4 regions of the Paenibacillus suaedae genome follow, and region 1 is predicted to be linked to each of the others. Evidence: riboswitches for the same ligand, from Rfam matches in the RefSeq annotation. Region 1 holds a riboswitch; each other region holds the start of a gene.
What was found. A riboswitch is a leader RNA that binds a small molecule or an ion and turns the genes downstream of it on or off. The one in region 1 is predicted to bind cyclic di-AMP.
Positions count from the first base shown of each region.

Region 2: another riboswitch for cyclic di-AMP. It lies ahead of RQP50_RS28680 (3D domain-containing protein); the one in region 1 lies ahead of RQP50_RS25575 (TrkH family potassium uptake protein).
Region 3: another riboswitch for cyclic di-AMP. It lies ahead of RQP50_RS22660 (CAP domain-containing protein); the one in region 1 lies ahead of RQP50_RS25575 (TrkH family potassium uptake protein).
Region 4: another riboswitch for cyclic di-AMP. It lies ahead of RQP50_RS28015 (C40 family peptidase); the one in region 1 lies ahead of RQP50_RS25575 (TrkH family potassium uptake protein).

Region 1 covers NZ_JAVYAA010000008.1:140,930-148,872, forward strand. The annotation lists gene RQP50_RS25555 (response regulator transcription factor) at 1-933, shown strand, start outside; gene RQP50_RS25560 (ABC transporter substrate-binding protein) at 1,072-2,343, shown strand; gene RQP50_RS25565 (hypothetical protein) at 2,350-2,502, shown strand; gene RQP50_RS25570 (CPBP family intramembrane glutamic endopeptidase) at 2,519-4,219, opposite strand; cyclic di-AMP (ydaO/yuaA leader) riboswitch at 4,468-4,626, shown strand; gene RQP50_RS25575 (TrkH family potassium uptake protein) at 4,686-6,044, shown strand; gene RQP50_RS25580 (potassium channel family protein) at 6,084-6,767, shown strand; gene RQP50_RS25585 (hypothetical protein) at 6,860-7,624, opposite strand; gene RQP50_RS25590 (LysR family transcriptional regulator) at 7,733-7,943, opposite strand, start outside.
Region 2 covers NZ_JAVYAA010000013.1:10,056-17,998, reverse strand. The annotation lists gene purR (pur operon repressor) at 1-21, opposite strand, end outside; gene ispE (4-(cytidine 5'-diphospho)-2-C-methyl-D-erythritol kinase) at 171-1,025, opposite strand; gene RQP50_RS28705 (protein sspF) at 1,192-1,368, opposite strand; gene veg (biofilm formation stimulator Veg) at 1,583-1,858, opposite strand; gene yabG (sporulation peptidase YabG) at 2,017-2,922, opposite strand; gene rsmA (16S rRNA (adenine(1518)-N(6)/adenine(1519)-N(6))-dimethyltransferase RsmA) at 2,995-3,906, opposite strand; gene rnmV (ribonuclease M5) at 3,912-4,478, opposite strand; gene RQP50_RS28680 (3D domain-containing protein) at 4,645-5,772, opposite strand; cyclic di-AMP (ydaO/yuaA leader) riboswitch at 6,091-6,294, opposite strand; gene RQP50_RS28675 (TatD family hydrolase) at 6,488-7,255, opposite strand; gene RQP50_RS28670 (HD domain-containing protein) at 7,291-7,943, opposite strand, start outside.
Region 3 covers NZ_JAVYAA010000006.1:283,186-291,128, forward strand. The annotation lists gene RQP50_RS22645 (FeoB small GTPase domain-containing protein) at 1-256, shown strand, start outside; gene RQP50_RS22650 (nucleoside recognition domain-containing protein) at 234-1,637, shown strand; gene RQP50_RS22655 (DUF2785 domain-containing protein) at 1,865-2,698, shown strand; gene RQP50_RS22660 (CAP domain-containing protein) at 2,819-3,676, opposite strand; cyclic di-AMP (ydaO/yuaA leader) riboswitch at 3,683-3,812, opposite strand; gene dhaK (dihydroxyacetone kinase subunit DhaK) at 3,984-5,744, opposite strand; gene RQP50_RS22670 (glycerol dehydrogenase) at 5,748-6,881, opposite strand; gene RQP50_RS22675 (PocR ligand-binding domain-containing protein) at 7,081-7,943, shown strand, end outside.
Region 4 covers NZ_JAVYAA010000011.1:47,910-55,852, forward strand. The annotation lists gene RQP50_RS28000 (sensor histidine kinase) at 1-761, shown strand, start outside; gene RQP50_RS28005 (response regulator transcription factor) at 758-1,363, shown strand; gene RQP50_RS28010 (serine protease) at 1,544-2,059, shown strand; gene RQP50_RS28015 (C40 family peptidase) at 2,359-2,838, opposite strand; cyclic di-AMP (ydaO/yuaA leader) riboswitch at 2,842-2,983, opposite strand; gene RQP50_RS28020 (hypothetical protein) at 3,263-4,084, opposite strand; gene RQP50_RS28025 (M1 family metallopeptidase) at 4,089-6,065, opposite strand; gene RQP50_RS28030 (YwhD family protein) at 6,182-6,682, shown strand; gene RQP50_RS28035 (NAD(P)-dependent malic enzyme) at 6,786-7,943, opposite strand, start outside.

The DNA of each region.
Region 1 (7,943 bases):
GGCTATTTGTTGAAAACGGCTTTCGAAGATGAGGAACTGGATTATTATCTTCAAAAGTTCGGGGAGGAGCTGGCTGGGAATTCGGAGCCTCCTCCAGCGGTTCGCACTGCAAATTCTAACGAAGAGGATGCACAGTGGAATGCGGCGTTCTATGCCTGGTTATGCGGCTTCCGCAACAACTTCCAAGGCGAGCTGAAGCTGCGCTGGGAGACGCAATGGTATTGGTTGAATGAACCTCATGAGATTATATTGGTTAAAATATTCGACAGTTCCGAGCAATCGCTCCCTGCCGTTATCAAATCATCCAACCGTGAAGGGGAGTACTGGAAGTATCTTGGCGATAAGCTGCTGCAAGAAACGGAAGGCCCGTGCGCCTATATTCCCTGCGGTGTAGAACGATGTTTCTATTTCTATCGTCCTACAGCTCGCCTGAAGGTGGAACGGCTGTTGAAAGAGAGCAAAGCATCTTGTCCGCAGCTGCATTGGAGCAGTCGTGGCCCGTTAAAGGGCATGGACGGCTGGCTGGAGGCGGTTCAGGAGCTGCACCGAGCGGCGGAGTTGGAGCGCAAATTTGAGCTGCGAGTCAATTCATGGCCGGAAACGGTGATGCGATCGGTGCTCTTGGTAGCAGAGAATGTGAGTGAGCCTTGGTCCGTCAGTGATGTAGCACATCGAGTTGGATTGAGTCGAAGTCATTTCAGTACTTTATTTAAGAAGGTAACAGGAGAGAATTTTGTCTCCTTCTTATACCGTATGCGGCTTAAGACAGCGCAGGATTTGCTTCTGAATACAACGATGACGCTGCAGGATATCGCAGAACGGATCGGCATGGTGGATGGAAAATATGTTAGCAAATGGTTCAAACGCTGCTGTGGAATGACACCGAGTCAATACCGAAGCGGACAAAAGGGAGAACATTTTGCTCAAAAATGACGAAGGGCGTACGATATTACGCCCTTTCACCGAACAAAATCACCCCATATTCGGAACAATTCGCCGTTTTGAAAACGCTTTATTGTCTTTAAAGTGAAGGTATGTTTGAGATGCAACCATTTGGGGGGAATGAGCAAGATGAAGAGAACGTCAAGATTGGTTATTCTGTTAACGGTCTTTGCACTGATGCTTGCTGGCTGTGGTGGAGGATCTGGAGAACAAGGTTCCTCCTCCGGGGAAGACAAGGGGAAACAAACCGTTTTGCGTTTTGCAACATGGGATACTGGAGAGAAGCTGAAGGTTCAAGAAAATATCGCGAGAGCGTTCGAAAAATCTCATCAAGGCGTCAAAGTACAAATTGAACCTTATGCAGACGGCTTCGATCAGAAGCTGGCAGCATCGTTCGGTGCGAGCAATCCGCCGGATGTGATGTTGATGTGGGATTTCCCAACATACCATTCGAACTTGGAGCCGCTGGATGCCTTTACGGAGAAAGATGCAAGCCTGAAATTAGACGATATATACGATGGCTTGTTCAATTATGTGAAGGTAGATGGCAAGACGTATGGTATGCCTGCGGGCTTCACGACACGGGCTATGTATTACAACAAGAAAGTGTTCGACGCAATGGGAGTCCCATATCCGAAAGATGGCTGGACGTGGGATGACTTCAAGGATATTGCAACGAAGCTGACAGATAAATCGAAGAAGCAGTATGGATTCGGTGTCCGTGCTGAGAACGACCCGTATGACCTGCAAGGATTCATCTGGAGTAATGGGGGCAGCTTCATCAGCGAAGACGGCAAGACGATTGAAGGTATTATGAACGGGCCGGATACGGTAGCGGCTGTTCAAATGTTCGGGAATATGGTGAAGGACGGATACGGAGTCCTCGTAGGAGGAAAAACGCAGCTTGGCGGTAACGACATCTTCAAAGCTGGTAAAATCGGAATGTGGGAGAGCGGTGTATGGCCGCTAGACGGGTTTAAGGAAGCGAAGGTTGATTTCGGTACTGTTGAAATGCCAGCGTTCCCTGGCAAGCCTGTGAAGGGCGTAATTTCGGTAAGTGCTGTATCGATTGCGAAGCAATCGAAGCAGAAGGATCTGGCATGGGAGTTCGTGAAGTTCTTCATTTCGGAAGAAGCCGTTAAGATGAAGAGCGATGCTGACCTGCCGATACGTAAGAGCGTCGTGCAAGAAATGAAGCTGGATACATCCGAGCTGTATGCACCGTTCTATCGCATGCTGGAGCGTTCCGACAACACGCCAGCCTTCTTGCTTAACAGCAACTGGAACCAGATGAACCGTCACCTGTCTACTGCAGTTGATTCAGTCATGCTGGGTGAAGATGCACAGAAAGCGCTAGATACGGCAGTAAAGGAAGCGAAAAAATTTATTGAGAAGAAATAAGTAATAATGAGAAATAAACGGGGCCGTTCCTTCGATGAGGCGCATTACGTACATGCGTCCTTCGATATGAACGGCCCTTGGCTTTTCAAAATGATAGGGTATGGAGATATGCTCATGTACTCGTTCTATTACTGTACGAACAAATGGATTCAACTGTAATCAATGGTGTTAATGTTTATGTCCATGTCGTGATCGCTCTAGCGTGATCTTGGTTGCGATGAATCTTCGCGAGCGCATATACAATCCCAATTGGAGAAAGGAGGTACACAAGACCGATTAGGAGACCGACTATTGTTCCATCAAGCATGAATGACAGGGACATTAAGAAGTTGTCGAGCATAAGGTGAGCGAACATGGCCGTCCACCAGCCATGCTTCAGCATAATGAACAGGAAGAACATGCCGATAAACAGGAGCTCTACCGGCCGAGAGTAGTACGGATAGATTGGATAGGTGACATGTCCGAACGCCCATACAAGGGTAGGGATAATCCCGGCTAACCATGGGTTGCGGAACAATCGGTTCAGCAGTCCAACCCCGAACAAACGATATATCCCTTCCTCCGAAATAGCTGCAACCCAAGCTAGAAGAGGGAACAGTGGTGCAATTCGCAGGTTGAGCGGTGATTGTGAGGCATCGGTCGATGACCACGCATGAAACCCTGATTCCAAAATGAAAAATATAACCGTTTGCATGCCGAGCAATACGCCTGTGTACGCGATTCCGATCCATAATGCTTGTATGAGCTTGCCGCCAAATGCGCGATCACTCCATGTAGGCAGTACATCTCTGTACACAGACAGCTCCCATGCTCGCTTTCCCGCATGGAGAGAGAAGTATAGGATAACGCCTTGAATTACTGTAATTGCGCCTTGAATGGCAAAGGACAGCCCCATATTCACCCCGTCCACAGGGGTACGGAGTTCCAGAGCGAAGAGACCCGGAAGCACGTTCCATAGATGCAGCAGAGAAATTCCGCATGAGACGGCAGTAAGGGCGAACAATGTCTTCGATCCGAACTTCAGGCCATGACGGTAGACGATGCAAGCGATCAGTGAACATGCACTTAGTAGGATTGTCATCCACATATAGCCGATATTGTAAATGGACGATGCAGTCTTCGTTTGATGCAGTTCTTCAGCTAGATAGCTGTTCGGGATAACCCAGTAGGGCTTCAGCATGACAATGCGATCTTGGGAGAAGACGGCCTTCACGTTCAATGCGGCTTCACCAAGTCGTGCTTCAGGCACGTTATACTCTACCGTGTCTAGCTCCGCCGATGATGCGATTAGTTTTAATTGGGTAGGATTCCATCCCATGTGCTTCAAGAGTGTATCAGCAAGCTTCTTGCGGTTCACTGGATCCAAGGCAGTCTCCGCATCTTCTGCTGACGCCATATCCACATGATTTCCCGTAACCCCGCTAATGTAGGAGGTGATAGGAGGCTTTTCCTCCCATTCGAATCCAATAATACGACCGCTTGTCATGTGAACGTCAATGCGCATGACACCGGATTTTCCAGCCCGATTCATATTCAATAATACCTGAAAAGTATCATAGGGACTGGATGATTCCCATTTCTGAAATGAAGCGGTCAGCTTCTCCTTGCTCATGTAGCCGGAAACCGTTGATTGACTGCGATAAATGACGGTTGGAGCAGTATCTTCTTCAGGTGTAATTGAAATATGGAACTGTTTTAAGTCCTGTACAAATGTGAGTGCCTTTTGCGCTGCTTTCTCTTTGGTTAAGAGGGATTGGCTGGCTGCTGATTCCATCATGGCTTCTGTCTGCTGAAAGGGAATGAATACCTGAACAATGAGGAATAATAGAAATCCGGCCACAGAAGAAAGAAGAAGCGGCTTGGATACATAGGACATGTTGGAACCTCCATTCCATCACACATTTAGCGTATGGTTGCTTATTTGTTCATTTTATCCACTTCAACTTTGTAAAGTCCAGCAGAGAAAATGAAGAAACACCTAGCGAAAATGAGTGTTTTGAATACAATTGAAGAAAATGGGGGATTGTAAGCGCTATTTCTTCAAGTTTTTCGTCTTATTCTGGTTAATTTGTTCATTCCTTGACTTTGTATGCTGCAGGGGAAACGTATATAATCTCGTTATGAATTGCATACAAGCCGAGTTTCGTGAATGAACGAAAGCGGGGGACCCGATAAATGGGGTGAATATCGCAGTTGTGGATGCATAGAATCCACTTGCGATTAGGGCAGCCTGAACGTGCCCGAATCCGACAGCTAACCTCGTAGGCATGTACGTCAGGATACCAGCGATAGCATTGGATTTCCAGTGCTTTTTTTCGTGGGGAAAAAAAGAGGTGACTCCCGTGGAGGGAACAAAAAAGGCCATTCGATTCAATCTGACACCACCGCGAATTCTGGTTGTAGGGTTTGCAGCAATTGTATTATTGGGCGCATTTCTACTCATGCTTCCGATATCAAATGCGGATGGGATTCCGCTGCCATTCCTCGATGCATTGTTCACGTCAACGTCAGCAACTTGTGTGACGGGGCTCATTGTGGTGGATACGGGCACTCATTTTACCGTATTTGGGCAGGTGGTCATCATGCTGCTTATTCAAATTGGTGGGCTTGGATTCATGACAATGGCAACGCTGTTTGCATTAGCACTGAAGAAGAAGATATCGCTGAAGGAAAGGCTTATATTGCAAGAAGCGCTTAATCAGGGCAGCATGGAAGGCATCGTGCGCCTTATCCGTAAAGTGATCTTGTTTGCGGTATGTATCGAGGGGACGGCAGCTGTACTGTTCTCCGTGCGATGGGCATTTGATCTTCCGCTAGGCAAGGCCATTTATTTCGGTATCTTCCATGCTGTTTCTTTTTTCAATAACGCAGGCTTTGATTTATTCGGCTCTGTCAGTGGGCCGTTTTCGAGCTTAACCAGCTATGTCGGAGACCCTATTATTAACCTGGTATCGATGCTGCTTATTATCCTTGGCGGGATTGGATTTATCGTCTTGTCCGATTTGGTGGAATATAAGCGTACTCGCAAGTTGTCTCTGCATACGAAGATCGTGTTAACGATGACGGGATTGCTCATTGTAATCGGAACGGTCGTTATATTTATATTTGAATTTACCAATACACGCACGTTAGGCAGTTTGAATGGTTGGGAGAAGTTCTGGGCATCCCTGTTCCAATCTGTCAGCCCGCGTACCGCTGGAGCGAATACGATTGACATCGGAGCCATGCGCCAAGCCTCGCAATTTTTTATGGTTCTTTTGATGTTCATCGGGGCATCACCAGGATCCACTGGTGGTGGTATTAAGACGACGACGTTCGCCATTCTCATTGGAGCTGTATTTGCTATGATTCGCGGGAAAGAAGATATCGTCATTTACCGGTACCGACTCGCCAAGGATCGTATCTTCAAAGCAGTTACGCTGACGTTGCTGTCATTGTTCTTGGTCATTATCGTATCGATGATATTGTCGACAACAGAAGATCATAGCTTCCTGATGATATTATTCGATACAACATCGGCCTTCGGAACGGTAGGGTTATCAATGGGATTGACGGCGGATTTATCAGATATCGGAAAAGTGCTGCTGAGCCTGACGATGTTTGCAGGCCGTCTAGGTCCATTAACGTTGGCTTATGCATTAGGCCCGAAAAATGAGCGGGAATTATACCGACACCCAGAAGGAAAAATAACGATAGGATAAGCAAGTTAGATTGTAACGGACGAAGGAGTATACAGGGATATGGAGTTGCAGCAGTTTGCAGTGATCGGGATGGGCCGTTTCGGTTCAAGTCTCGCGAAGGAGCTGGTCAAGCTCGGACATCAGGTGCTAGGCATTGATAAAGATGAGGAAGTAATTGGGGATGTTATGGGCTTCGTAACCCATGCAGTTGTAGCGGACGCATCAGATGAAGAGGTGCTGCGCTCACTCGGCATACGTAACTTCGATTGCGCGATCGTAGCCATTGGTGACGATATTCAGACGAGCATTCTGGTCAGTATTCAGATGAAGGAACTTGGCGTGAAGAAGGTTGTCGCCAAAGCACTTTCCGAATTGCATGGACGTGTTCTGGAGCGGATCGGTGTGGACAGGGTTATTTACCCGGAGCGGGATATGGGCATTCGCGTAGCTCATCAACTTGTATCACCGAACTTGCTGGATTACATTGAATTGTCCAAGGAATATACCATAGCAGAGCTGAGCGTGCCTGGCTGCATGCAAGGAATGGCGCTCAAGGATGTGAATCCAAGAGCTAAGTTCGGGTGCAGCATCGTGGCGCTGAATAAGCCGAAAGGCATGATTATTGCACCATCAGCCGAAGATGTGCTTGATGAGAAAGATATTATGGTTATGATTGGTACGAATACGCAAATCGAAGATTTTGAAGAAGCATTTATGTTGAAGGGGAACGATAAAAAATCGTAAAGAATCCCTTGCTGTAGAAGGTCATAAATAAGCCTGCAGTTGTCGCTTGTATAGAGAAGCGAGCTGCAGGCTTATTGCTTATGTAAATGGCTTTACATGACTACAATTTTGAATACGATATAAGTCAGGAAGAAGTAGGCACCCATGCTTGCTGTGATGAATAGAAAGCGATTCGGACGTGCTACTTCAGTCTGCTCCATTGCTTCGGTCGTGACCAGAATAACGGATACGAACCAAGTGAAAGCTGCTACTGCAACAGATAATGAACTGAATCCAATGATCGCGAGAAGGAATGCGAGCACAAATCCTAAGCCAAAAGGCATTTGCATAGCAGCCAATTGGACAAATGTCGTCTTCAAGTCAAGCGGCTTGCTGCCCTTCCAGCGGCTAATGAACCAAATACTAATAAAGAGTGCGGCCAATCCAATAATCTGATAAATAAACAATTGAATGAAAAAGCTAAATGGCGGGGTCAGTGAACTTGAACCGCCTAATATGCTAAGTGGACTCATTAGTGAAGCGAACAAGCTTCCAAAGAGCGTGTAGCCGAACAAGGCAAAGCCCAGTGCGGAGACTAACGCGGCAATGACCGCATACACCCAATCGGAGACAGTAAGATTGCGAGCACTTGCCGGATTCTTCAGCAGTTGAAGGATATTCTTGCTGTCAATTGACTTGGCCCATTCAGGCACTGTGCTGCCTGGTGTCTTGTGAGACGCTGTCTCAGCAGTGGCGGATACTTGCTGTACAGATGCCTCTGCTGCGGAACCAGCATGCTGCGGTGGGACAGACCCTGTACTGCATTGATGGGATTCATTGTCGTTGATTGGCTTGCCACAACGATTACATACAACCATGGTTTCCATTTCCTCCTTATTCTCCCCTAGTTGAGAATGTTTTTTGTCTAAGCTTACTTTATTCGACAGCAAACGAGTGTAATCCTTCTTTTTCCTTTCTATCCATGACTATTTCCCTAGCTGTGATAATGATGCTGCTTCCATAATTTCCTCAATAAACTGCGTAGCGACAGGACTCAGCAGTGCTTGCTCCCCATATACAATGGAAGTTACACGTTCGGTTTGCTTCAATTCCTTCAGGGGAACGGCAATCAGATCGTTATCCTTGAGCCATTCCAACCGAAGATAGGAGCGTGGCAGCAAAGCAGCTGCATGACAG
Region 2 (7,943 bases), on a different contig from region 1:
GCTTCGCTTCAATTTTTTCATGATTACTCCTCGCTCAAAACCGAATATTATATTGTAGATATTACATGAATGTACGCTAGTTAGCAAGATGATGGCCGCTTGTCAAGTCAAACAATCCTTGAATTGTAACCATATCGCCTTCTTGATACACGTTAATTTATTTAAGCCTGTTATCCCAACAAGCGTACCGCGTACACTTCCTTGCAAAAACCGCGCAGTCCATTATAGATCCTTGCGATCTTAGATTCTTTAGACACGAGGCCGAATACCGTCGGACCGCTGCCCGACATCAGCACTCCTTCAGCCCCGAGCCGAAGCATAGCATCCTTCAACTGCTGCACCTCCGGATGGAGCGGCAGCGTGACATCCTCCAGCACATTGCCAAGCGATTCACACACCCCTTGGAAGCTTTGGATCTGTATCGCTCTGCGCATTTGATCCAGCGATGGATGCTCCGTAATCTGACTCGCCCTAAGGCGCCCATAGACATCAGCCGTCGATACATTAATCGGCGGCTTGGCAAGCACAACCCAGCATTGAGGTGGCTGCTCAATCATCTCAAGTGCCTCTCCGCGGCCGCGAGCTATTGCAGTCCCTCCCGTCACGCAGAACGGGACGTCTGACCCAAGTTCCGCACCAAGCACCTGCAGCTCCTCATCAGGAATCCCTAACTTCCATAATCGATTCAAGCCTCGCAGTGTAGCAGCAGCATCGCTGCTTCCACCGGCTAGTCCGGCAGCTACTGGTATTTTTTTATCTAAATGAATATATACGCCTTGCTTCACTTCATAACGTTCTTTAATTAGTTTTGCCGCTTGGAACGCCAAGTTCTTCTCATCTAACGGTATGTAACCTGCTTGGCTGGAGATGATAATCGTATCTCGAGGAAGTTCCTCCATCTCGAGACGGTCCGCTAAGTCTACCATCGTCATGACCATTTCGACGTCATGATACCCATCCTCGCGCTTACGCAGCACATCCAACAGCAAATTTATTTTGGCAGGCGCCTTCTCGTACACTTTCACTCGCGTTCACCCTTCTTTATCCTACGGATCGCTTACGTTATTATAACAGACTCTATGGTGCAAGTCATATGTGTACGTATACAGGCAATGAACATGATTTCGTAATAAAAAAAGCGAACAGAGCGGAATAGATCCGATGCTCGCTGGATAGGAGGTTCTTGACTCGTTATTTTTTCGAGGCTGCCTCTTCGGCAAGTTGAATGGCCCGCTTGACCATATCGCCAGCATCCTTCGCACGGATAGCACCCCATCCGTATTTGGACACCGTATCGTAGAAGCCAAGATCTTTAGCCAATTCCACCTTCAGCTCTTCAGACATGAAGCTGCGCTTTCTTCGGCTCATCACTGCACCTCCCACGCTTACCTTAATGTTCATATCATCAGCAAGCACGACATAATCATCGGCCTACCGTTAATGTGAGTAGAAGCCGTCTCCATTATACGTACACTCCAGTTCCGATTTATGGGGGAATATCCGGGTGAACCATGACCGTAAGTAATATGTTATTCCTTCAAAACAAACAAAAGGCAGCCCTCACAGGCTGCCGTCATGTCGCTTAACCGCGAACATATTCAATCTTCAACTCGCCGTTATCGGCGCATACGGTCACTTGGACCGATTCTGTTAATATATCTGCATAGCTATAGGATACCCGCTTAAACGCGTTCTGATCCTGGTCCAACTTAACAATAAATACAGAAGGGTAGGTTTCTTCCAACACGCCCGTACGCTCAATCGTTTTCCGACGACCGCCATTGGCGCGGAGCAGAATCTTCTGACCGACATGTGCTTCAAGACAACGACGAATTTCAAACAGCGCGTTTTTCGCCATTACAGCTACCACCTCTTTCCTTGTCCATTATAACCAATTCAGGAGGTGTTGTCAAATAAACGAATAATTATAACAATAACACCGTTTTCGTGTCAATGTGTTTTTTTGTCCAAATTTATTAAAATGGTTCTTTTTTCTGTATTTTATACATAGGCCGCTTATATTACGGTTGGTGTAACGTTCAATGTCGATAAATCCTTCAACTTCGGCATGCCCACGCGATAACTTCCCTTTGTCTCAATGCCTCCCACCCCGTCAATGCCACTGACCATATGAGGCGCAATATCCCCAATCTGTACGGTATCACGAATTGAGGTATATGAGGCCTTAACCGCTACGTAAGCTGGATCAAGGGCATGAATCATAATTCGGCCCGGTGAACTTGCAAAGTTGGCTCCTGCTTGCAGAAGCGCCTCGAAGTGAGATTGGCATGCCCCGGCAATTATAGTCAATAAATCAAGATGGCGCTCATACTGCCTTGCCGTCTGTACTGCATTAACGAAGTTCTGGGAGTTCTTATAATTCTGCAAATTTAACAGATCACGGTACCTGCCGTTCTTCAATACACCATCATGTCCCGTAATGACGATTATATTCGGCTTCACTCGCGGCAGCAGCCGATACAACGTATCTGCCATATTGCGTTCATTCACATAATGGCCTTCTGCCGGCACGTTGAGCTGATTATATATCGCCATGCTTTTCTGTAAATACCCGGGATCCCCATCCAGATGGAGTACCGTTCCCGGCATATCAAAGGTTGAAATGGAATTCGGCGTCTCTGCAAATGGAAGCTCCGTCCGCCTGCGCTCTTGCAGCTGCCTACGCTGCTGTTCAAGCACCTCGACAGACTCCAACATCTTGATATGAGCCTGTTCCGTGCGGCGCGCAATCGTTGCCTTCGGTACACTAACTAAATCTTCAACATGGGAATCCGCCAGTAAGCGATAATCCGTCCCCTTAATAACCGCAATCTGTCGGAAGATCTCCTCCACACGGAATGTAATATCGCCACCGTACGACTTGCGTACGACCAAATCTCCTTGCTTCACTTGTTCGTTCATAGGATCAATCACCTCTCCGACTATCCTATGGGCAAACGCATAAATTGGTGATGCCTAAGCCTTAAAATTATGTTACTCCGCTTGATCCTCTTCTTCTGCACGTGCAATGGCTTGGCCGATCGCATCGGACAGAGCAGCGAACTCCTCAATCGAGAGTGTTTCCCCTCGGCGACTCGGTTCAATATGTGCTGAAGCAAGCGCTTCTGTCAGCCTGTCTGTCCCACACTTGCTGGCATAGCGAGCCTTTAGGTTATTCCAAATCGTCTTGCGACGCTGAGCGAACGAAGCCTGTACAACATCGAATAACAGCGACTCATCCTTCACCTGCACAGATGGAGTCTGTCTCACACGTAGACGGATTACTGCAGACTCTACATTTGGCTGCGGGATGAACACCGTATGCGGTACGGTGCATACAAGCTCCGGCTCTGCAAAATATTGAACAGCCACACTTAAGCTGCCGTAATCCTTGCCTCCTGGCTTCGCTGCCATTCGCTCTGCGACTTCCTTCTGAATCATGACGACGATGTTCTTGAGCGGCAGACGCTCCTCCAGAAGCTTCATCATAATCGGGGTCGTCACATAATACGGCAAGTTAGCCACAACACTTACCCGCTCGACATCTTGGAACTGTTCGCGGAACAATTCATGCAAATCCACCTTCAATACATCCCCATGTACAACATGGACATGTTCATAGGGCTCCAGCACTTCCCCTAATATCGGAAGCAAGCGCTGATCGATCTCGACTGCTGTTACACGACGAGCGCGCTTAGCGAGCTGCTCCGTAAGCGCACCGATCCCAGGCCCAATCTCCAGGGCACCTGTCACATCATCCAGCTCTGCAGCATCCACAATACGGCGCAAAATGTTCATATCAATTAGAAAGTTCTGTCCTAAGCTTTTCTTAAATGAAAACCCATGCTTGCGTATAATGTCTTTCGTGCGATTCGGTGTTGCAATATCTATTCTCGTCTGCGTCATTCCATCTATTCTCCTTCTGCACATTGTTCCTGCTCGAATTGGTTCAGCTTCCGCAAGGCGTTCTCAAATTCCTCTCGTCCGATCTGGAACACACCGCAGCGCTTGAGCATCTGCTTCGCGTTGCAGTATCCAATGCCCAATATTTCACCTAACTGCCGTCTGCGTTCTGCAGAGCCTGCATGCGTCGTTAATCCCGCTTCGACGAGATCCGTCCACGTCAGCTCTGACGTCATGCTTGGCATCTCGGAGCGAACCTGCTCTAAGGCACGGCGAATCGCTTCTGGCTTTGCATTCTCCACACCAAGATCCCCTTTGGCTATCGCCTCATGTCTAGGCAGGAAAGCGTGTTTGCACCCAGGTACACGTTCTGCTATCGTCTTCCGAATTTTCTCCCCCGCATGATCTGGATCCGTGAAAATAATAACCCCTCGGCGCTCTTGGGCCAATGCGATGCGTTTTATCGTTGTATCATTAATCGCCGATCCACCTGTCTCAATTGTATCCGCCTCAACGGCACGGTGAATGGCAACGGTATCATCTTTGCCTTCTACAACTATCACTTCGCGTATCAATATGCTTGCTCCTCTCACCACAAGGCTGCTTCCTAATTCCGCATCCTTCTCTTGCTCTCCATTCATAAATAAACAACAAAAGAAGAGGGTGTCCCCTCTTCTTAGCATGACATAAATCATTATTCATTACTATATCCTAATTACACATGGCTGCATACCTTGTGCGTTAGTTCGATTCCGGCTTGACTGGGCCAACCACGTATACGGTGTACCCCTTCTTGCGTCCGAATTTGCTGACCGCCTTCTTGCTGTCGAAGTATACATCGATAATTTTCCCCTTGACCGCGCCACCTGTATCTTCAGCACGTCTGAATCCAATCCCTTCGATATATACCCACCAGCCGAGCGGAATGACCTTCGGATCAACCGCGATAGTACGACCTTCTGATACTATTGCGCCAGATGCCGTCTTCGCACCAGCCGATCCCTCAGATTCCGTATACGCCGTCAGTTGAACGTTCTTCAGCACTTTTTTATAGTTAAAATCTTTGTCGCCACTGGAAACATTGTCAGAATCGTCTTCCTGCGCGTTCACTGACAGAACAGCAACTTCCGGTTCCTTCTTCGTTCCATAGGCTATCACTTGATTCACTTGTTTTGTATGAACGGATTTGTCGACCATCTGCGCATATACGAGCTTACCATCCTCGTACGTTTTCTGTACTTTCTGGACAACCAAGCCTTCTTTTCCATCTTGAACCGTCTTGGTCTTCCCCTTAAGGAGAGTAGCATCTGCCTGCTTCACCACTTGATAAGGAACCTTCACTTTACGCTCTTCCATCTTCTTGCTGACACGGACGATGCGAATATCCATGTTCTTCGAAATAGAGGCACGCTTAGAAGGGAATACCTTATCTTCAGGGTTCACTTGGATTTGCAGCGAACTCAGTGCATCATGCACCGACTTCTTCGTCGTAAATTGTGTTTCTTTCTTCCCATCCGCTGTAATTTGGATAGGCAAAGCGCGTTCAATAATAACTCGATCTCCATCAGCAATTTCTGCATCAAGCGGCTTCGATACTACATCGTATGCCCCAAGCGCTATCGCATGCTCATCCAAAACATTGCGAAGCGTATCTAGGCGAGTTTCGACTGAACGCTCTTGTCCATCAACGAGCACAGCCACTGTCTTCTTCGTTACATTATACCAAGTCAAGACTGCTATTAATGTGATCACGATTGCTACAGCTGCAATAACGGTGATAACACGCACATTTTCATGCTTCCATCGCAATGCGAGTGACATGCTGGATGATCGGGGTTCATGGGTTTCGTTGTTCACGATCTGTCCCATTTCTCGGTCCTCCTTACATAGTCCCGCCGTCGAGTGCTCTGCATGATTCCATCTGACGCGACTATTTCAAGAATGTTTACGAGAGACTTCACTTGCCATAAACGAGCATGTAATCGTTCAAGACAATGCCGAAATCTCCGTACCAACGTTTCAGTATTGGCTGCTCCCACCTCCTATTTCTTACACCCTATGACGTCTTTATTCTCATTATTCAAAAAAAAGAATGTTTGAGAGTAAACAAAAGAAGCCCTTCGTAAGAGGAGACTCTTTCGCGGCTTCCGTAATAGAAACCCAAACGTCAACAGTGTAGGACGCGAGGAACCCTCTCTCGGTACGCTGACGAGGTTAGCTGTCGGGTTCGGGCTTGAGAGTCGCCCTATCGGAACCAACCGGCTCATGGCTCGGTCGTCCCTAATTCACCCCAAGGAATTAATCCGTGTGATTGAACATGTACTCATGTCATGTCGTTCACACTCTGGTTCCCCCGCTCTCCACTTCATGGAGATTAAGCGATACTGAATTAGTTGGAACAATATTGAATTGTGTAATAACATCTGTGAGAAATCATATCGTGTTTGCAATCTTCTTGTAAAGACAGTAGCAATTCCGTTTTTCGCGAAAAATGGTTAAAAAAATGTAACTTAATCCGTTTTTCATTATGAAATCCACTTATTTTATGGCCGATGTCTTTTTTTCACTTGTTTTTGGCCCGTTTTCATGCGATGTCAAAACATGTCATTGCATTTTGAGTCGTCATTCTGCAAAATTCTTCAAATTCCATACCTTTCAGCTCTGCTGCAACCTCTGCAACAAGACGAACATATGCGGACTCATTGCGCTTGCCTCGGAACGGATGAGGAGTCAAATAGGGGGAATCCGTCTCCACAAGCAATCGATCATTCGGAACCTTAACAAGTACTTCTTTCGGCTGTTTTGCATTTTTGAAAGTAACAGGTCCTCCAAATGAAAGGTAGAAGCCCATATCCAGGCACATCTTCGCTGTTTCCCAGCTACCTGAGAAGGAGTGCATGATGCCCCCTACTTCGTGAGCCTTCTCCTCGCGCAAGATGCGGATTACATCTTCGTGCGCTTCACGATTATGAATAATGATCGGCATCTTCAATTCTCGCGCCAACCCAATTTGCTCGCGGAATACACGGTGCTGAACATCCTTCGGAGACGTATCCCAGTGATAGTCCAGTCCGATCTCGCCAATCGCCACAACCTTTTCATGCTCCGTTAGCTTGGCGATCCAGTCTATATCCTCCGGCTTCATCGTTATGGCATCTACCGGATGCCAGCCCACGGCTGCATAGATAAAATCATATTTCTCTGCCAACGCCATCGTCGTCGGGATCGTCTCTCGATTGAACCCGATGTTAACCATACGGGTCACCCCTTGTTCAACGGCCCGTGCGATAACCTGATCGCGATCCTCGTTAAAATTGCTGCTGTCTAAATGCGTATGTGTATCAAATAACACGTTTATGCGCTCCTTTTTCTTTCTTGTAAATCGATCTAATGATTGCGGCGTATAAACATACGCCTTGTATCTTCCGTAAGGTGATTCGAGACTTCCAGAAGCTTGTCCATTGGGAAATAGATATAGTGTTTTCCACGGCGAATGCCGCTAATGGAACGTACAATATCCGATTTCTTGGACAGCTCTACAATTTGCTGATCCCGCCCCCATAGCATAATATGTTGCTGTGAACGGGCATCTCCCTTTCGATATACATCATAGGGCTTATCGAAGGGAGAATCGAACATAAGTTCATAGTCCGGATCAAGCCCAATCTGCGACCACTCTGCCCGCAATCGTCCCTGTAAATCTTCATCCATCTGTTCAACTTCAATATATTTATATAGTTTACGCTCCATGAATCGTTGGCACAAGTCAACGAGACGCTCATCCTTCTCCCTTGTCCACTGCATAAATGCGGTCTGTACAAATGCCTCATCCATTTGGATATATTGTTCCGTCGTAATCGTTCCTTCAAATAAAGCATCTAGAGGAGAGAGGAAATATTGAAAAGTGTATCCACCCAAATATAATTCTTTGGCTCGTTTGAAAATCAGGCGAAGTAACATCTCCGAGCTTCGGGTTACCGGATGGAAGTAAACTTGCCAGTACATCTCATATCGAGCTAGCAAGTAATGCTCTACTGCGT
Region 3 (7,943 bases), on a different contig from region 1:
TAGGGGCGTAGCTTCCGGCAAGATTGTACCTGCCCCGCTGCTCGTGCAATATAGCGAGGATATAGAAGAGAAAATCGCAGCACTAGAACCGATCATTCGGGAGAAGCTTGGCACATCATTTCCAACAAGATGGATTGCACTTCGTCTGCTTGACGGTGATGAGAGCTTGATCAATTCGATGAGATCCAGATGGAACTCGCCGGTCGCAGATACCGTGAAGGGAGTTGTTTCATATGGCCACACCGCTTGCCACTAATTCAGAATCATTGGACTCCTTATTGTCCAGAGCACGCACTCTTGCAAGCGGAGAAGCAATTCGGGACGGAATTGTAACGGATATTTATCGTACGACGCGTGATATATGCAGTGCAGCCGTTGTCTATGAAGACAAGAAGAAATTAAAAAGCACATACCGGTTAGACAAGATTCTAACCTCTCCGATCTGGGGCTTTCCGATCATGCTCGCCATCTTGGGTGTTGTATTTTGGTTGACGATTGCTGGAGCGAATGTTCCGTCGGAAATGATATTTTCCTTCTTCGAAGTGATTGAAGGGTACTTAAACACGGCATTTGAAGCAATGAATGCTCCTGCTTGGTTGCATGGCATTCTTGTACTCGGCTTATATCGCGGTACATCATGGGTAATCAGTGTCATGCTGCCGCCAATGGCTATTTTCTTCCCTATTTTCGCGTTACTTGAGAATTTCGGGTATCTGCCTCGAGTTGCATTCAACATGGATCGTCTATTCAAAAAGTCAGGCGGACACGGAAAACAAGCCTTGACGATGTCAATGGGCTTCGGATGCAATGCAGCAGCGATCTTGTCTACACGGATTATCGAATCGCCACGAGAACGCATGCTAGCGATATTAACGAATAACTTCGTACCATGCAACGGCAGATGGCCGACCCTGATTCTGTTGTCATCTCTGTTCATGGCAGCAGGTGTAGCAAGCGGGATGCAGACGATCGTAACGGCAGCTATCGTGATGGGTATGGTTATGATTGGGATTGTTGTCACCTTGACCGTATCTTGGGTCATGTCCAAAACAGCACTGCGCGGTGTGCCCACACATTATACGCTTGAACTTCCACCGTACCGCAGACCGCAAGTCTGGAAGACGATTTTATTGTCGTCACGTGACAAATCCCTTAACGTATTGACTCGCGCTGTCGTTATTGCGGCACCGGCCGGCGTTCTGACTTGGATTCTTGGCAACGTATTTGTCGGTGGCGACAGCGTATTGAATCATATGGCTTCGTTCTTCGATCCATTCGCCCATGCTATTGGCTTAGATGGATTCATCGTTATGGCATTCCTGCTCGGCTTGCCTGCGAACGAGGTTGTCCTACCTATCTTGCTAATGGGCTACTTGTCCTCTGGGGCAATGGTTGATGCAGATGGAATGGAGAACATCAAGGATATCTTCCTGCAGCATGGGTGGACGTGGTTGACTGCATTGAACATGATGCTGTTCTCCTTGCTCCACTACCCTTGCGGAACGACATTATTCAACATTTATAAAGAAACGAAGAGTGCAAAATGGACAATATTATCTGCCGTTATTCCGCTTGGAATCGCTATAGCTGTCACCTTCGCCACGGCTCAGCTCGCTAGAGCCTTCGGTTGGGTATAAAGTTATCGCCCACCCCCTTAACGATTATGTTCAGGGGGTTTCTTATTCATTCCCTCCTTACTTGCTAACTATACCGTATTGCTAGAAACCATGATTTCGTTCGTTACTACCATTCGTCTACATATACATTTCTTTCCTATCATGTTAAAATGATCATCTCATTCTTTTTATGATTATTCATTAGCGAATACAAATACCTAAACATCTTTAATGGGGGGATTCATTTCATGGACAAGCAGCAGCTGCGCTCAATTATGGATCATCAATATGAGCTACCAACAGAAATCGAACAATATGAAGCCGTACAACAAGTAGTCAGCCTACTTGGCTCTACAGATCCTGAATTGAGGGATGATCTTGCATACGGGATATTATATGAATGGCTTATTACACAAAAAATCCTGACCGCTGGACAACTAACAGAGCTTCTTCATCAGACGTTATCAGACCAAATGCTTTTCAAAGGAATTGGGACTGCTGAGAACGATTCGGTCTTCCAACGTACATTCTCCGCCCTCTTACTCGCACTGCTTCTGAAGCGTGATGAACAACAGCCTTATATAAGCAAGCCTTTATATGAACACATTGCGAAGCGAGTTGTTGATTATTGCATGCAGGAGAACGATTATCGCGATTATGTAGAAGTTAAAGGATGGGCTCATGCTCCAGCTCACATCGCAGATGTCATGGCTGCTTGTGTACGCAGTCCACACATTGGCCCAGAGGAATGCAAGAAGCTTCTCAGTGCCATTGAGCACATGCTTCTTCATGCGAATCATATCTTGCGAACAGAGGAAGATGAACGCATGGCGACAGCCGTCTTGTCAATGCTTGAGCTTAATAAGTTGTCGTTCACGTCCTATTGCGCGTGGCTTATGCAGGTTGAGCTGCCCAATGAAGACAAAGTGATTTATCGCTGTAGACGCATAAATGTTAAAAATTTTGCTCGATCTGTATGGATGCGTGCAGCAATGAGAGAATTCATCGTTCCAACAACAGAATGGCACAATTGGTATAACATTGAAAAGAAACTGAATCCGGTCTTCAACAGAGACATATAAGATCAACTTCATTTCTGTTAATTTCCTCGTTATTCTCTTGTAGAGCGCCTGATTAAATACAAAAAAAAGAACCTGCATTTACCTGCAGGTTCTTGATGTGATATCTACATACTTAACTCGTTAGCCTGTGAATGATTGTACCCACACACCATTGTAGTATGCAACACCGATGGAAGTGAAGCTGGAGTTCAGGATGTTCTTACGGTGTCCATCGCTGTTCATCCACGCGTTCATTACTTCTTGCGGATTACGTTGGCCTTTGGCAATGTTCTCGCCAGCAGTATTGAAATTGACACCTTGTGCTCTCATCAGATCGAATGGGGAGCCAAGTGTTGGAGATTGATGGTCAAAGTAGTTGTTATCATTCATATCTTTCGCCTTGATCATCGCAACTTTGTTCAATTGTGCATCGGATTTCAATGGCTGCAAACCAGCATTCGCACGTTCTTGGTTCACCAAATCGATAACTTGGCTAGCGAAGTCACTGTTCGCATTGTTGTTGTCTTGTGGCGCAGTTGGTTTATTGTCACCAGGTGTTGCTGGTTTTTCAGCTTCTGGCTTGTTTACTTCTGGTTTGTTAACCTCAGGCTTTTCAACTTCAGGTTTCTCGATTTCTGGCTTCTCTACCTCAGGTTTCTCAACTTCAGGTTTGTTTGCTTCTGGCTTTTCAACTTCTGGTTTATTTACTTCCGGCTTGTCCACCTCTGGCTTTTGAACGGGAGGCGGAACGATTGGCTTATTCCCAATTTCTTTTTGAATGGCTTCCATCCATTTGGACAAGATTTGCTTCAATTCCGAGTTATCTTGGAATACTTTATCAAAGTCCATATTCATACCCAGGTTTGAACAATTCGAGTTCATCATTGGATTCGGCTGTTGCACTGGGCTAACGGGTGCTGCCATAGCAGAGTTCACCGCCATAACCGGTGCCAATGCAATCGCACTTGTAATTACAACTTTCTTAAATGTCTTCTTCATCCTGTACATCTCTCCCTTTGCAGCCTGCGAGGTTAGCTGTCGGGTTCGGGTTAAAGTGGACTCCCCTGTCGCTACACGACTTCACCCCAATGAATCGGTTCCCCCGCGCTCTGACGAGCTTCGGCTTGTTTTGTGGTACGTTTCCGATCCTAACACGGATAATACAGGAGATCATTTCAAATATATTGTAATTAATTATAATATCTTCCAAACGAAAAGAACCGGAGTATGCTAGACTGCACTCCGGTTCTACTTTTCTAGTATTCCATTTGGTCGGAAATTGTTCTATTCCTAATTCGCTCGCTTCTTACTTGATCACTTGGGACAACGCTGTGAAAATCACACCAAGCGCATAGGCACCAGCATCAGGATAGCCAAGACTCCGTTCGCCAACCGCCCCCGCTCTTCCCATACGAGCTACAATTGTCTCTGTATACTTTGCACCTTGAACAGCAGCCTCTGCCGCTTTCACAGAAGCAGTCTTCACATCATCGCCCTCAGACGCACTCTGTACCCACGCATCTGCAAATGGAGCCAACGCATCGACAAGTGTCTTATCCCCAACTACAGCTCCTCTTCCAAATGAGCGCTCGCCCGTGTCTTGAATGCCTTTAACAACTGCTTGCATCATTTGTGCAAATTCAGAAACGGTCAATTCTACGCGTTCGCCCGCGAACTTGCTGGCTGCACGGAATGCTGAACCCCAGATTGGGCCAGAAGCGCCGCCGCAATGCTCCATAATAACTAACGAGCAAGCATGGAGGAAGCTGCCCATGTTATCTGAATGATGTGCAATGATGTCATGCCATTCTCTTTTCAATTGCTTGAAGCCCTTCGCCACACTCATACCGAAGTCGCCATCACCTGCATGTGAATCCAACTCGCAGAATGGAACTTCATTTTCAATAATGATTTCGCTCATCTTGTCTGTTAGATAGATCAGGTTATTAACCGTGAACACATTATGTTCGACCTTCGAGAAGGCCTCGTCCGTCTCTACTGTAAAAGATACCTCGTGGCTCGCAGTTCCTGCTTCGGACATCTCCTCAGGATGGATTGGTTCAAATGAACCACTCACCTGCAGCGCTGGCGTATTGCAGCTTGCTTCGAGGTAATGCTTAAGCTGTTCATCCAAGCGGATAACCGACACCGACGCACCAGCCATATCGATACTTGTCATGTAGTTGCCTACGAATACTTTAACAAGAGTAATTTGTTGCGCATGAATCTCCCGAACTACAGCGTTCGCCAGCAAGTACAATTCTTGCAGCGGGGAACCGCCAAATCCGTTAATCAGCACGGCTAACTCCTGCTTAGAGCCTGCTGTAATCTTCATGTCACGGAACAAATCCGCAACCATTTTCTTCGCCAGTTCGTTAGCAGAAGCGATCTTCTCTCGGCGAATGCCAGGCTCCCCATGAATTCCTACGCCGTACTCGATCTCATCGTCATTCAACTGGAACGTTGGTGTTCCTTTTGCTGGAACTGTGCATGAGGTAAGCGCGAATCCAATACTTCTTGTGTTGTCGATCGCGTGCTGAGCAATCGCCTTCACTTCTGCAAGCTCCAAGCCCTCTTCAGCGGCCGCACCTGCAATTTTATGAACGAGCACTGTCCCTGCAACACCTCTGCGGCCAACCGTGTATAGACTGTCCTCTACAGCTATATCGTCGTCCACTTTGACATAATCGACCTGAATTCCGTCTTCTTTGGCTAGATGCGACGCATTTTTGAAGTTCATAATGTCGCCACTGTAGTTCTTAATAATGAGCAGCGTTCCCTTCTTGCTTGCAGAGGCCTTTAACGCTTGATAAATTTGAATTTGTGATGGGGATGCAAATACATCACCGCATACGGCTACATCGAGCATGCCTTGTCCAACAAATCCAGCGTGAGCTGGTTCATGACCGCTTCCTCCGCCACTGATCAACGTAACCTTGTTCTCATTCACGATTTTTTTCTTGACAATCTTGTATTTGCTGATGAACTCCAGTTCCGGATGTGCAAGCACCATACCGTTACACATTTCCCGAACCAATGTTTCCGGTTGATTCAATATTTTTTTCATTCCTTACACGTCCTTCTGGCCTTTAAATTGTTGACCCATCATATCAGCCACTCGAATCGCCGATACGACCATCTCTTCTGTGACTGGGAACGGCATGGAGTGGATAGATTCTTCAGGGATGCACGCCTTCTGTGCAACTGCCTGTAATTCCTCGTTCGTAACACTTGTTACACCGAGATCAGCTAAGCATACCGGAAGACCAATGCTTACGCAGAATTCCAATACCTCGTTCATTTCTGCTGCGCTTGCATTCTCAAGGACAAGCTGCACCAATGTTGTAAAGGCTACCTTCTCGCCATGCATATAAAAGTGAGTGCCTTCAAGTGAAGTTAATCCATTGTGGATGGCATGAGCTGCCGCCAATCCGCCGCTCTCGAACCCTAATCCAGACAACAGAATATTCGTTTCTACAATGTTCTCCAGTGCAGACGTTACCAAGTTCGCATCGCAAGCCATCTTCGCCTTCGCACCGTCTTCAAGCAATGTTTCGTAGCACAACTTCGCAAGTGCGAGTGCTGCTTTCGTACCTTTGGCAGGTGCTACTCCTCCCATTGCACCACAAGGCAGTCCTGCATTTACATTCGAATAAGAGCTTGCTGTTGCACGTGCTTCGAAGTAAGTGGAGAGCGCATCTCCCATGCCTGCTACGAGGAAGCGCGTTGGCGCATTCGCAATGACAGTCGTATCAATCATGACCACACTAGGACTTTGCTTGAAATAAGCATAATCGTCAAATTCCCCTTCAGGCGTGTACATGACCGCGGAATGGCTAGTTGGCGCATCAGTTGCTGCAATAGTTGGAACGATAATGAGCGCTTCCCCTTCTGCCACACATTTGGCTGTATCAATCGCTTTGCCACCGCCAAGTCCAATTGTACATGAGCAATTATGCTCAATAGCAAGCTGTTGTAATCGTTTTACTTCTTGACGAGAGCATTCTCCAGTGAAACCGCTCTCAACTAACGTAACTTTGTATTTATTCATTGTATGTTCAAGCTTATGCTTTACACGCTGCACATCATCTGGATGAGCGATCAGAAGAGCAGAATCTCCGAATGTTCGAATGAAATAACCCAAGTTATACAGTTCATCTTCACCTTGTACATATTTGGCTGGGCTGATAAACGCTTTTCTCATGATTAAATGCCTCCTCTGTGCTATTTATATGTTTATTATAGAACCGTCAATGAACCAGATCATTGAACTATTATTGCGAAATAAAGCGCTATCTTATCGGATTTTCTTATCATTTGTACGCCGAATGGTATTATCTTGTCATTCAACCAGAAAAATATGCTATAATTTAGCTATGCAAACAAAAGGAGAATGAGTCATCGTGAGTTCCCGTTTTAGCTTAGAGAGCATCATCGATATGGAAAAATGGCAGCAGCTGCAAGACTCGCTATCCTTAGTGACGAAGATGGCCGTGATTACGACTGACTATAAGGGCATCCCAGTAACAGCGCATAGTCATTGCCAAAGCTTCTGCCAGGCCATACGGCAAGATGAATCGTTGTCGCAATACTGCCAGAAGTGCGATGCACGCGGCGGTCTAGAGGCTGTTCGGCTGAATAAGCCGTATATCTATTTGTGCCACTTTAACATTGTCGATATTGCCATTCCGATTATCGTGAATAATCAATATATGGGGGCAGTAATGGCCGGACAAGTCAAGCTGCGTGACAATCCGATGGAGCTCGAACAAATTGTAAACCGACCCGCTAATGCGGATGCGAATCGAAAGTTCAAGAATCTCGAACCAGAATACAGCTCCTTGCCGGAACTGTCCTATGATGAGGTTGTCACCATTTCTGAAATGCTCTATCATCTATGCAATTACATTGTAGAGGAAGCCATTTCCAAAAATACAACCATTGAAATGTATCGGCAGGCGCTTCATAGTGAGAAGACTGCATCCGAGTTTTTAGCAGACCATAGCTATCGCAGCATTCAGACATTCAAGGCAGAACTGGATAACACGCTGATCGACAATCAAATTAGCAAGATGAAAAATCAGCAAATGCATGCCTCCAACTCGATGCTTCAGCCTGCATTCGATTATATTTATACACACAAGAGCGAGAACGTAAAGCTGACGGATATGGCGGCACTCTGCCATGTCAGTCCCAGCTACTTCAGTCGTATTTTTACGAAAGAAACAGGAGAAAACTTCTCGGTGTTCATACCGCATCTCAAAAT
Region 4 (7,943 bases), on a different contig from region 1:
TCGGTGTGCTCGTCATGCCATTCATCATGCGTGCTGCTGGGCAGTACAAGCAGATGGCGGAACGATTGCAGGCAGCGACCTCACAGCTTGAGCGGATGGCCCAGCAGGAAGAGCGCCAGCGCATTGCACGTGAATTGCATGATACGCTTGGACATACATTGTCTTTGATCACGCTTAAGAGTGAAGTGACAGAAAAGCTGATTACACGTAATCCGGAACGGGCAATTGCTGAAGCGAGGGAAATTCGGGAAACCTCGCGTGCTGCGCTGAAGCAGATGCGTCAACTCGTAACTGAAATGAAGATCGTCAAGCTTGCAGAGGAATATGAGCATGGAAGGCAGCTATGCGCTGCCGCAGGAATTGAGCTGGAATTTCAGGAACGCAGCGAGGGAATTAGCCCTTCAGCAGCAGGCCCAAGCATTGTGAACCGATTGCCGTTATCAGCATTGCAGGAGACGATTCTCGCCATGTGCTTCCGGGAGACCTTAACGAATGTCGTCAGGCACAGCCGGGCGAAGCATTGCTCGGTTCGGGTTGAGGTGGAAGAGGCAAGGGTTCGATTGGAGATTGCAGATGATGGCATCGGAATTGATGAGCACCAGCTTAAGCAATCAAGTGGGACAGGCATGGCCGGACTGAAACAGCGGCTTCAGCTTGTGGACGGGACGCTTGCTATAGAGTCTGGTGCCCACAAGGGAACGGCATTATCGTTAGTCATTCCGCGTGTAATCCGCGATGGGAAGGGGAGAGGTTCATCATGATTCGAGTGATATTAGGAGAGGACCAACAGATGCTGCGAAGTGCACTCGCCACCTTGTTGTCGCTTGAGGATGATATCGAAGTGATTGGACAGGCCGAGAATGGCAGTGTAGCGCTGTCGCTTATAGAGGAACTTCAGCCGGATATCGCGGTATTGGATATTGAGATGCCGCTTATGACGGGGCTGGATGTCGCGGATGCAGTCAAGAAGAAGGGGCTGGACTGTCGGATTATTATGCTGACGACCTTTGCTCGCTCAGGCTATCTCCAGCGTGCAATGGCATCCAGTGTAGGCGGTTATTTACTCAAGGACAGCCCAAGCGACGAATTGTCGGATGCCATTCGCCAGGTATATGCAGGCAAGCGGGTGATGAGTCCCGAATTAACGTTGGCTGCGTGGGAAGACCCTTGTCCGTTATCCCCGAGGGAGAAGGAAGTGCTGTTGCTTGCTGAGAACGGACTGTCCATGCAGGATATTAGCGCCAAATTGTTCTTATCCTATGGGACGGTGCGCAACTATATGTCGGATGCGATTAGCAAAGTAGGAGCGGGTACGCGCATTGAGGCGATTCGAACTGCCAGGGAGAAGGGCTGGCTGGATTAAGAACTGCTGCTGGAATATATGCAGAAGATACTTGATAGAGAATTGTCGGCTCAATTAGCATCCAGAATATAAATGGATAAGTGCTTCATTCTCTCTAAGTGAATATTTAGCTTATTTTCAGTTTCATTTCAGGAATTACGAACATACTATAGCCATCCCTTACATAAGGAGGTGGAACCTATGAAACGCAATTCAACCGTAGCAGCGTGGACGTGCCTAATGCTTCTCTTGATGGCTTCACCTGCAGCAGCGCAAAGCAGAACTGCGCTAGATGCTGCAACAGATAAGAGCAGAGAGCAAGCTGCTGTACGAGTGGTCACTTCATCTCAAGCTGTAGTACAGCCGAATCAGCAGAGCACGGAGACGGATAAGCAATTAGAACAAGTACAGGCACAAATGAAGGAGATTCGTGCAGAGATGAAGCAGCTGCGCGAGAAGAAGATTCAATTGCTCGCTAAGAAACACGGAATTTCGACAGAAGGCAAAAGCAATAAGCAAATTCACCAGGAATTACGCGAGAAATTAGGCATAAAAGGACGACTGTTCCACGAGAAACATCACAATAATGGGAAGCATGTCGAGGATCGTCAGACTCAGCTTCAGCACGAGGAAGAAAAGCATCGAGCAGAGGTGGATGGGCTCACACCAGAAGAGATTAAGGCGAAATTTCAAGAATCGAATGGGTCAGTCAAGTAAATTAGAAGCGTCTATGCGAAAATAGTGAATATCCAGACAAGATATCGGGACATGCGCACAAGCGCATGTCCTTGTGTTGTTTAATGGCGATGAAAATGGTTGAAACTGAAAAAGAAATATTTCGTAAAGATAGATAAAAGTATGAATCGTTGACATGCAGAGATGCATAGGATAAAGAAGCTGAAGTTGAGCGGGGATAAAGGGGATAGCATGAAACAACCCGACGAAAAGGCGCGGGGCGCTTCTCATCGGGTTATGTAGTCGTTCATATCATTATAAGAGTGCAGGAAACTTCCAACCTATTGATTGTCTGTAGCGATAGAAGAAAAGTCATTTTCGCTCATTACGCGACGAGCACCAACATAGCGCTGCTCATAGTAGTCCATGCTAAGGCTGTCGATGCGTGTACCTTTGCTTGTCGAAGCGTGTGCGAATTTGTTGTTGCCTACGTAAATGCCGACATGCGATACACCGTTGCCGCCGCTTGTGTCAAAGAAGACCAGGTCTCCTGGACGAAGCTCGTCTTTGCTAACTTTCTCACCAGAGTCAAATTGCGACGAAGATGTGCGAGGAAGATCAATTTCGAACTTGTTGAACACGTACTTCGTAAATCCGGAGCAGTCAAAGCCTTTCGTTGTTGTACCACCATACTTGTACGAAATGCCAAGCAAACCTTCAATCGTGTTGTCCATTTTGGATGCTGCGAATGTGCTGCCTGCACTGAACGAAGTAAACAGAACGCTCAGTCCGAGCACCGCTGTAACTAGCTTCTTCTTCAAAGGGAAAGCTCCTTCCGTGCCTGCGAGGTTAGCTGGAGGGTTCGGTTGAAGGACCCCTATGATCCCTGTGTTACAAGATCAATTCACCCGTAAAAACTGGTTCCCCCGCTTTCCGGTCCGCCCGGAAACTCGGCATTCTGGTTTTAGGATTATGTATTGCTGCGTGCGATAGTAACAATTTTGCAAGAGTTAGTGCCGCTTTCATGACAAAGTTGTAATAAATCTAGATTTATTGTAACAGACGGAAATTCCTTTGACAAATATTTTTTGTCCTTGACACGAAAAAAACTTGTCATATCAGCGTTTTTTTCGCTGATAGACAAGTTTTTTAATTCATTTTGTTAGGTTACGCTGCTTCAATATCATCGTAACCCTTTGTAACTTTGTAACTCTGTAACTAAATTGCGTTCAATCAGAACCCTCATTATTTCATCTGTTGCTCTGCTTCCTGCCAGACAGCGTGGCGTGCAGACAATCCCCACATTTTAAGTATAGTCATAATGGCAGGCAATGCCTGTTGAATAATGAGTGCGGTAATTCCGGTGAACACGGCCGCCGCGGTTGTGGACAATATGCCTACGCCAATGGTGATACCAATAAAGAGAAGTGACAATCCTAGAATGGGAAGCAAGCGACGAGTTCCGGCTGTCACAGATCGAATTAATGGTGTTTCTGAGGCAGCGCCGAAGTTAAGGAATAAGAACAATTGATGAACAAGCCAGCCGCCAATGAACCAAGCGATTACGAACGGTGCCACTGCCACGAGTAAGGAAGATAGAGAAGCCGATGTGGACAGGGCATGCGCCGCATAAGGAACGAACCATATAGCTGGTGCGATAATGAGCAGTGTCTCGAGTAGATAGAGGACAAGCATTGGCTTCCAAGCGAGCTTGATCCCTTGGAAGAAGGCAAGCCCCTGCTGCTTGGGCCGTGACATAGCATGGAATACACCCGCGTGAATGAAGGGGGTAAGCAGCATGTGGACGGCAACGAATCCGAGGATAGCCCATAAGTAAGGGAAATAGTCATTCGTCTTCATTAGATAGAACTGGCTTTCGGTCAGAAAGAGCTGCCTGCTCATCTCGGTAGGTGCTGGATCTGGGTAACGGCGCAGGATAGGTGTTACCACTCCATCGACGAAGCGATAGAGGAAGAACCCCCATAACAGTTGGTACAAGAATAGAATGACCCATATATAGATGTGCTCTTTGCACCAATTCCAGCCTGAACGCACATAAGCCTTCACACTATCACCACCCCAAAATGTTCGTAACAGCTTCGATTACCTTGATGACGGATAAATTAACTCGTGTACGGACAGGTTCATCGACATGAGCACGCATATAATTATTGATGTGCTTGTTCTCAACGACAATCGAATATAGAGGATCAACCATGACCCAGCTGAGCGGCGCTTTATGGGTGACGGTATATTGAATGCGGTCTCCCTCTCCATTCCATCCCTTGCGAGTCGTCGTGCCATCCGAGAACCCGAATACGATCGGAATGGATGGATAATTGGCACCGAGCTTGCGGATATGGACAGTCGCTTCATATTGGGTAGACCCATTCGATTCAATCGTACGTGAATCAATGTTCTCCACGGCGAAGTCTGCCATCATGCCGTTGTACACATATTGTTGGAAGAAATCATTCCACTTGCGGTTAGTTACCTGCTCAACGACTCGCTGAAAGTCTGATGTAGTTGGGTACTTAAAACGGTACTTCTGCGTATAAGTTCTCATAATGCGGCTCATCATTTTTTCCCCGACCTGCTTCTCGATTGCAAGCAGCACCAGCTTGGCACGCATGTACACATTTTCTGCGTAATGATTTTGATTTTTGTAGCGCCATGCATTCAGCTTCAGTGGAGCCGGATCTGTGATGTAGCTGGCTTGTATTGCGTTATTTGGAAGTACTCCGAATTCTTGCTCCATCAGCTTGTCTTCTGCATAGGAAGTGAACCCTTCATCGAGCCATGCTTCCTCGAATTCGTTTGAGGCGAGAAGTCCATAAAAGTATTGATGTCCAATCTCATGAACGACGGTACGTTCTAAATCGTAACCTGGACTCTCATCTTCTGCACCGAATGCTGTAATCAAGGTCGGGTATTCCATTCCTCCAGCTCCGTTGCCCAATTTAGGAGGCACGATAATGGACAAGGTAGAGTACGGGTATTTGCCGTACCATTCGCTGAACTTGGACAGAGCCGTCTTCGCAGCGTAGAAATAACGCTCCTTCAAATCTTTATGCTTCGGGTCTAAATATAACTTGATACGAACCCCTGGTACTTGGCTAGAAGAGAACGGCTCTTCAAAATAGACAAAGTTTGGAGATGCGGCCCACGCGAAATCATGAACATCATCCGCATAGAATTGATAAAATTTCTTTCTGTCTGCTATCGTAGGGGTTTTCGTTGGAAAGCCTGTAGCGCCTACGATGTAATTGTCGGGTACTTGAATGCGTACACTGTAAATGCCGTAATTGGAGTAAAATTCGGAATTACCGTGATATTGGTGCAGATCCCAGCCTTCTGATGCCCGGCCGCGTACCCCTGCCTTTTCATAGGCAGCAATCTTAGGGAACCATTGGCCAGCCATCACGAAATTATCGGCGTATCCCATACGTGCAAATATTTTCGGCAGTTTTACTTCAAAATCCATGCGAAGTGTGACTTTCTCTTGACTTCGTACTGGCTTGGTAAGACGCAGCTTCAGAAGCGTCTCATCCTTCGCGTTTCCGTCATCTGGCTGAATGTACTGTACCCGGTTCATCAGGGACATACCGTCAACCGTGGATAACGATTTTAGCGTCATGCTGCCATATCCATCCGCAGGGAACTTGTCTTCCCGCAATTTTCCGCCAGACTCCTTCATGAAGGTGGTATCGGGCGAACGGAAAGCGTTCGGATACATGTGGAAGAACAGTTCATTGACAGTCGATCTCCCAGGATTGGTCCAAGTTACGGTTTGCTTGCCGATAAGGGTATGTGTAGACTCATCCAGTTTAACTTCAATATGGTATTCGGCAATACGCTCACTCAGTACCTCCGCATTGGGGGTCTCCACGGCTTGCTGCGTAATGGGTTCCTGAACCGCCTGCTTGTTCACCTCGGGTCCAAGGGACGGAACGGATCCAGACGGCCAGAACCGAACGAGGAGGAAGCTGCAGGCGGCTAGGAACAAGGCAGTGAATAGAAGCCGGCGATATACATTGCTTCGGATCATACGTTTTTACCTCCCGTTGACAAGCATCTACAGCATGTATATGTTGGCTTTTTGCAGATTATTAGCTAAAATGAAAATGATTTTGAGTACGTGGTAAGGAAGGAGCGCATGACGAAATGGAATCTTCAGATAAGAAAGTAAAGAAGCCGCTGGCATTGAACGTAATGAGCAGTGGTAAGCATAAAGGATTTGGTTCGGGTAGTATCGATCTGAACAACGTGTCGCCCGTCATCATCGATGAAGGAACGGCGTACATCGATCTAGGCGCGATGCATGCGAAGAGTAAGGTGGAGCGTGGAATTAAGTTCTCTACGAATAAAGAGGATGTTCCGAATGGCCGCCAATGCTGGATCGTATGGGTGGCAGTCGATCGTTCTGCGGAAGGTGCGTTCTACGGCGGCTTGGCTGCTTGTGAAATGCTGATCGACACGGAGGCAAAGCGCGGCTGGAAGATGCTCGCAGACCACGTCAATCGGATGGACTATGCAATGAAGCGCCGCGTGCTCGTCGAAGAGCTGAATACAGAAGACAAGGCAGCGCTGCGTGAGCTGCTTATGACGCACAATGCTGAGTGGTGGGAGCGTACGCCAGAAGAAGTGAAGGCACAGCTTGCCTAGCATAATCATTTACATCTAAAGAAGGCCGCTATTCCGATCTCGTGATCGGTGCAGCGGCCTTCTATTATTATAGAGATGAGTTCACTCATTACAACAAGGTGACTTAGACGCGATATACAGGCATCTTCTTCACCTGTGCGACTCCTGTTTCGATCGCAACCTGAGCAATCGCAGATGCAACGCTAGGCACGACACGCTTATCGAGCGGGTTCGGGATAATATACGTCGGGCTGAGCTCTGCATCGGTAACGATAGCCGCAATACCGCGGGCTGCCGCCAGCTTCATATCATCCGTAATATCTATAGCACGAACATCGAGTGCGCCGCGGAAGATGCCAGGGAAAGCGAGCAGGTTGTTCACTTGGTTCGGGAAGTCCGAACGACCTGTACATACTACTGCCGCTCCAGCAGCAAGCGCTTCGTCCGGGAAGATCTCCGGCGTTGGATTCGCCATTGCAAATACGATCGGCTTCACATTCATGGAGCGCACATGCTCCTGCGTCAGCACCTTCGGTGCGGATACCCCGATGAATACATCTGCTCCGCGTACAACATCGGTCAGCGTACCGCGTAGATGTCCGCGATTCGTTACCTTCGCCATGTCTGCCTGCGCAGGATTCATCCATTCCTCGCCTTCGCATACTACGCCCTTCAGATCCACTAGGGCAACATGCTGAATGCCTGCCTTCAACAGCAGCTTCGCTATGGCAATGCCTGCAGAGCCGGCGCCATTGATGACAACGCGTACGTCCTCCATCTGCTTATCTACCACTTTCAGTGCATTGATTAACGCAGAGAGCAGCACGATAGCAGTGCCATGCTGATCGTCATGGAAGACGGGGATATTCGTTTCTTCCTTTAAGCGCCGTTCAATTTCGAAGCAGCGTGGTGCCGATATGTCCTCCAGATTAATACCGGAGAAGGTAGGCTCCATATTTTTGACGATGTTCACGATCTCATCTACACTTTGCGTGGATAGACAGATTGGGAAGGCATCGACATTGCCGAACTGCTTGAAGAGCATGCACTTGCCCTCCATGACCGGCATAGCCGCATAGGGGCCGATGTCGCCGAGGCCGAGAACGGCCGAACCGTCTGTCACAACGGCAATCATGTTGCCACGTGACGTATACTCGTTGGCAGCATTCGCATCATTTGCAATCAGGCGGCATGATTCAGCCACCCCTGGTGTATATACAAGGCTCAGATCCTCTGGGGATGTCACCTCAATTTTGCTAGTCACTTCAATCTTGCCGTGCAG